Linked DNA regions of Cohaesibacter sp. ES.047. The protein of the gene in region 1 interacts with the protein of each later gene in a pairwise test. Links are inferred from orthologs where the notes say so. Each region holds a gene or a part of one and is shown in the gene's direction. Other genes may lie near its edges.

Region 1 (3,068 bases):
CGGTTCAGCGCCGGCGAGAGAAAAAGGCCGCCCACGCCTGATTTTTGCCACGAAGCCAGACGTGTTGAACCGGCTTCTGTTGCCCCCGGGCGTGAAGTCTGTCTCAGGGAGTGCGGGAGTGCTGGTTGCACGCAAGGATCGAGACATCTGCAACGCCTTTTTGCAATGAAAGAAAATCTCTGGTCCTGATTGCATTTCATTAATTTCATTTTTGAAAACATAGTGGAAAAACCTAGGGCCAACTGTCAAACCGTATAATGCTTGTCATGTTTCCTAGTCAAAGCTGCAAAAATTTGGCACACTCAATGTATGCGTGAGAGACAGTCCCAGCACATTGACTTTTACAAGGTGAGCGCGTATGAGAGCGCAACCCGTTTTCAGGCCTTTGTGGACTTGGGGAATGGTTCCGCGCTTCTGGTCGACCCGGCTTTCAAGCTTTAGCGATGCAACGCCGGTCGCACCTGATGAAACAGTCAGGTACCTCTGGTAGTCATCGATAGAATGGACGGTTTGATCATTCCATTGACCCAAATTGAATAGGGGGTTCTATGACGTTTCGAGTATCTGGCAAACAAGTTGATGTGGGCGAATCTTTGCGCACCTATGCCGAAGACACCGTGGCCGATACGGTCGGGAAGTATTTCGACGGCACTTTCAGTGGTCAAATGACACTGGAAAAGGAAGGCATCGGCTTCAAAAGCGACCTCGTCGTTCATCTCGATACTGGTATGGTCATGCAGGCCAGTGGGTCGGACCTTGATCCACAGAAGAGCTTTGACAATGCTGCAGAACATATCGACAAGCGTCTTCGTCGATACAAACGGCGCCTGAAGAGCCACCGCGCTGATTTCCACGAAAGCCCCGAAGCGATTGAAGTCGCTTATGGCGTTTTGCAGAACCCTGATACTCAGGACGAAATTCCTGATGATTTCACGCCCGTCGTGATCGCCGAGTCCACTTCGCCGATCAGAACCATGACCGTCGGAGAAGCCGTCTTGGCTCTGGATATGACGGATGCACCGGTCGTGGTCTTTCGCAATGCTGGCGATGATGGTATCAATGTCGTCTATCAGCGCAAGGACGGACATGTGGGATGGATCAACCCGTCTCTTGTCAAATAAATTAAGCGCCAGCGGGCTTTTTTTCCCGTTGGCTCTCGCTCAGGATCAGCCTTTTCTACATCGTTCTGAAAGGTCAAGGGCTGATCAATTGCAGATAGAAACATCATGCTTTTCGTAACTGAAGGGCATGATGTTTTACATATGAGAGTCTGATGGAACTGAACGAACTACTCGACCCTGAAGCGATTGTGCCCCTGCTCAAAGCGAGCAGCAAGAAACAAGTGATTCAGGAGCTCTCGGAGCGCGCCGCAGACCTGACGGGACTGTCCCAAAGCCACATTTTCGATAAACTCCTTCAAAGGGAGCGTCTTGGATCCACAGGTGTTGGCCAGGGCGTTGCAATTCCTCACGGGAAATTGCCGGAACTCGAACGTATTTACGGTATCTTTGCATTGCTCGACAAGCCTGTCGATTATGATGCGATGGATGATAAACCGGTTGATATTGTTTTTCTTTTGCTCGCGCCCGAGGGCGCTGGTGCCGATCATCTCAAGGCGCTTGCACGCATTGCAAGGCTTCTGCGAAATGAGGACACGCTGGCCAAATTGCGGGCCGCGACAGATTGCGACGCAATCCGTGCAGTCCTTTGTCAGCTTCCTGCTTCAGACGCAGCATAACCAATTGCGTGATGCGAAGGATATCGCATTCCGGTTGGCTTGCATTCTTTGCATTTCGGCCGGTTGACGGCGATATCCGGTTCCAATTCGGGTAGCCAGACCTCTATTCGTAAAACTGACAAGCTAAGCAGGTATCCCCGACAGGATTGTGTGGGGATGCCAAGGACTTTGCCTTGTCGGGAGCGATGGGCGTCGGCTGCACCGTAAAGAGGGACCGAGCATGACGGATGCGAACAAGGACATCGAAAAGACGCCAATCGGCAAGACACCTGTCGGCGAAGCGCCGAGCTATCGCGAGGCCGCAATGGTATGGTGGCGCATTGGCGTTCTGTCCTTTGGGGGGCCGGCTGCGCAAATCGCCCTGATGCATCGGATGGTCGTTGACGAACGAAAATGGTTGAGCGAGCAGCAGTTTCTCAACGCATTGTCCTTCTGCATGATGTTGCCCGGCCCCGAGGCCATGCAGTTGGCGACCTATGCCGGTTGGCGTCTTCATGGTGTTGCGGGCGGCTTGATGGCAGGGCTGGCCTTTGTTTTGCCCGGTGCTGCAGTCATCCTTTGTCTTGCGGCAGCTTATGCTCTTTACGGTCAGGCACCCTTGGCGGCATCGCTCTTCATGGGCATCAAGGCTGCGGTGCTTGTCATCGTGCTCGAAGCCTTGCTCAAGGTCGCAAGAAAGGCCTTGAGCGGTCCGGCACACTGGCTGATCGCCGCCTTTGCCTTCGTTGGCATCTTCTTTCTCGAATGGCCGTTTCCGCTCATTATAGCCTTTGCCGCACTCTATGGCTTGCGGCACGGGCGTGGGCTCGCTCAAAATGGTGAACAAACGGCGGAGCCGCAGGGCACCCCCGATAAAGTCACGTTTATCAAGACACTCACGACGGTGTTGGTCTGGCTCGTCATCTGGTGGCTACCCGTGGCGCTGGTCTGGGCCCTGGCTTCACCGGATGCATTCGGCACCATTGGACTGTTCTTCTCGAAGCTGGCCATGGTGACCTTTGGCGGCGCTTATGCGGTGCTGGCCTATATGGCACAGGACGCCGTCGATCTTTATGGCTGGTTGAGCGCCACGGAAATGATGGACGGATTGGGACTGGCGGAAACCACCCCGGGGCCGCTTATTCTGGTCACTGAATTCGTGGGGTTTCTGGCGGCCGCACGCGTTGAAGGCGGCGTTAATTTATGGCTCGGTCTTGCCGGTGCCATGTTGACCCTGTGGGCGACCTTTGCCCCTTGCTTTCTGTGGGTCTTTGCCGGTGCGCCCTATATCGAGTGGATCAGCGCCCGTCCACAACTGCGCGAGGCCCTAAGGGCCATCACGGCAGCCGTC
Region 2 (3,227 bases), 2.1 Mb from region 1 along the record:
TCGGCACCGAGGCCGATGGCACCACACCCCGCAAGATCGGGGCGCTGGAAGAAGCTCACGGAGGGACGCTCTATCTGGAAGAAATTTCCGATCTGCCGATGGAAACGCAGAGCAAACTGACCCGTGTGCTGACCAGCAACAAGTTCGTGCGTGTCGGCGGGCAGAAACCTGTGCAAGTGGATGTTCGTTTCATTTCATCCACCTCGCGCAATATGGATAGCCTGGTCGAGGTTGGCGGGTTCCGGGAAGACCTTTTCCACCGCCTCAATGTCGTGCCCCTCGCTGTTCCGCCGCTTGCTGACCGGCGTGAGGATATCCCTGAGCTGGTGCTGCATTTCATGGAGCTTCTGTCTAGTACCGCCGGGCTTCCATCCCGCAAAATCGGTGAAGACGCGATGGCCATATTGCAGGCGCATAACTGGCCGGGAAACATTCGCCAGCTGAAAAACAATATCGAGCGCCTCCTGATCCTGACCAAAGGGGATGAAGACGCGATCATCACGGCAGATCTTTTGCCCAGCGAAGTTGGGGAAACCGCCCCAAGTGTTCCGGGCAGTGGGGAAGCCAGCGAGCAGATCATGTCTTTGCCTCTCAAGAAAGCGCGTGAGGTGTTTGAGCGGGAGTATCTGAAGGCTCAGATTGCCCGGTTTGGTGGTAATGTGTCACGCACCGCAGAATTCGTCGGAATGGAGCGGTCCGCACTGCACCGCAAGCTCAAAAGCCTTGGCGTTGTTTGATCGCATGTCGGCCGCCCGAAAACGCGATTACGGATGGCCCCACTTTTTCGCAAGCGCCGATAAGTGATTGGGCTTAAGCGAAATTTGTGCAATAAATTTCGAAAGTGCCTGAACAAGAGGTTTGAGTCTGCTGTCGTTCCGCTCGTTGCGATGCTCCCTTGGAGCGAATTGCGAAACGCGTTGGGCTTGCCGCCAGCTTGGTATTGAGAAAGAGAGCTGCAAGATATGAAAGTGGTGATTTGCGGTGCGGGTCAGGTCGGTTACGGTATTGCCCGACATCTATCCTCCGAGCAGAATGACGTTACGGTGATCGACAGTTCTCCGGCTCTGGTTTCTGCCATTCGCGACACGCTCGATGTGCGTGGATATGTCGGCCATGGTGCCCATCCGGACGTGCTGGCGCGGGCAGGGGCCGATGAAGCGGACATGATCGTCGCCGTTACCCTTTACGACGAAGTCAATATGGTCGCCTGTCAGGTGGCCCATTCGCTTTTCAACGTGCCGACCAAGGTAGCGCGCGTGCGGGCCCAGTCCTATCTGGAGAAGCATTGGGCAAACCTCTTCTCTCGGGAGCATCTGCCCATTGACGTGGTGATTTCGCCCGAGGTGGAAGTGGGCGAGATGGTGCTGTCGCGCATGGCGATGCCTGGCGCCGAGGACACAGTGCGCTTTGCCGATGGTGAAGTGCTGATGATTGCGGTTCTGTGCGAGGAAGAATGTCCGGTTGTCGATACGCCCTTGCGGCAATTGACTGAACTCTTTCCTGATCTTCAGGCGGTGGTTGTCGGGATCCGCCGCAATTCACGGCTGTTTGTTCCCCATGCCGAGGACCAGATGCTGGCCGGCGATCTTGCCTATGTGGTGGTGGATCGCCAGCAGGTCTGGCGGACGCTCAATATCTTCGGGCATGACGAGGGGCTTGCCAACCGCGTCGTGATCGCGGGTGGCGGGAACATCGGTCGGTATGTCGCCATGGCAATTGAAGCAAGACGTGCGCGCACACGCGCCAAGGTGATCGAGCTGGACCGCGACCGGGCGATCAAGATTGCCAATGATTTCAAGGACACGATTGTTCTGCAGGGCAGTGCGCTTGATCAGGATATCCTGAAGGAAGCCGATGTGCGGGACGCGGATACGCTGATTGCGCTGACCAACAATGATCAGGTCAATATCCTGTCCTGTGCGATGGCCAAGCGTCTGGGCTGTACGCGCACCATGGCCCTGCTCAATGATTCCCATTATCCCGATTTGGCGCATGATCTGGGCATTGATGCCTATGTGAACCCGCGCTCGGTGACGATTTCCAAAATCCTGCAGCATGTTCGCCGCGGCCGTATTCGCGGAGTACACGCGGTCGAGGATGGTGCGGCAGAAGGCATCGAGGCAGAAGCGCTGGAGACGTCACCGCTTGTCGGTCGGCCTTTGCGCAGTGTCGAATTTCCCGAAGGGGTTCGTGTTGGAGCAATCTACCGTGACAAGCAGGTGATCATGCCCAACGGCGACGTTCAGATCGAGGCGGGGGACCGTGTCATCCTGTTTGCTTTGGCTGATCGCGTCAAACAGGTTGAAATGCTGTTCCGTGTCAGCTTCGAGTTCTTCTAAGGCACGAAAAGGGCTGTCACCGGATGACCGCAATCCTCTATTTCCTGTCGATCCTGCTTGGAGCATTGGGCGCACTCATGCTGCCTACGGCGCTCGTTGCACTCAGTTCGGGAAATACGGAACTGGCAGGCGGGTTTCTGCTCGTTGCGGGCCTGACCGGCTTTCTGTCGGGTGGGGTCTATTTTGCCCTTCGTGGGCAGAAGAAAGATCTGGTCAATGCGCAAACCTTCCTTCTGTGTGTGCTTGCGTGGTTTGGTTTGCCGTTCGCCGGTGCGTTTCCCTTCATTCTGTCAGGACAGCTTTCCGGCATTGATGCGCTGTTTGAGGCAGCCTCAGCGCTGACGACGACCGGATCCACGGTCTTCACGGTATTGGAACCCGTGCCGCGTGCGCTGATCTTCTGGCGGGCCATTTTGCAATGGTTTGGCGGCTTTCTTACGTTGCTGAGCTTCCTGCTTATTCTGGCCCCCGGCGGGGTGGGCGGATTGCCTGATCACCAGACCGGGATCACAGAGCGCAATCTGGGCGACGAGTCCGGGCGCACCTTCTATGTCATTCGGCAGGTTGGAGGTGCTTACGGCCTTGTGACGATGGGGCTGGCGTGGCTTTTGATCATTTCAGGGCTGCCTCCTTTTGATTCCCTTTGTCTTGCCTTTTCAACCATTTCAACAGGCGGTTTCATGCCGGTTGATGGCCCCCTGTCTGTCTATGACAATCGTTTCGCCGAGCTGATTGTTGCGGTGGGGATGGTGATCGGAGCGTCCAGCATTTTGTGGCACCGGATGGCGGTGCGCGGCAAATTTCAGCTTTCGTACGAACAGGGTGAAAGCTACGCCCTTCTGGCCATCATCGGGGTCTTGGGGCTTTTCTATTCCATTACGCTGTTCC

Evidence for each region.
Region 2: the proteins of ptsN (region 1) and trkA interact in binary tests that used the Escherichia coli proteins (3 or more experiments, as listed by UniProt). The link is inferred for Cohaesibacter sp. ES.047 from one-to-one orthologs.

What each region holds. Positions count from the first base shown.
Region 1 is NZ_LT907844.1:2,212,823-2,215,890, forward strand. What follows is about bases 259-3,005. They hold ptsN (PTS IIA-like nitrogen regulatory protein PtsN), read left to right. Parts: upstream 259-1,273; coding sequence 1,274-1,738; downstream 1,739-3,005. Other genes in these bases: hpf (ribosome hibernation-promoting factor, HPF/YfiA family), read left to right, coding at 549-1,121; chrA (chromate efflux transporter), read left to right, coding at 1,959-3,005. Outside these bases: rpoN (RNA polymerase factor sigma-54), read left to right, coding at 1-41; more of chrA, read left to right, coding at 3,006-3,068. UniProt on the Escherichia coli protein: Seems to have a role in regulating nitrogen assimilation.
Region 2 is NZ_LT907844.1:4,272,286-4,275,512, reverse strand. The notes cover bases 245-3,150. They hold trkA (Trk system potassium transporter TrkA), read left to right. Parts: upstream 245-962; coding sequence 963-2,339; downstream 2,340-3,150. Other genes in these bases: CPH65_RS19595 (TrkH family potassium uptake protein), read left to right, coding at 2,363-3,150; CPH65_RS19605 (sigma-54 dependent transcriptional regulator), read left to right, coding at 245-737. Outside these bases: more of CPH65_RS19605, read left to right, coding at 1-244; more of CPH65_RS19595, read left to right, coding at 3,151-3,227. UniProt on the Escherichia coli protein: Part of the constitutive potassium transport systems TrkG and TrkH. May regulate the transport activity of TrkG and TrkH systems. Binds to NAD(+) and NADH.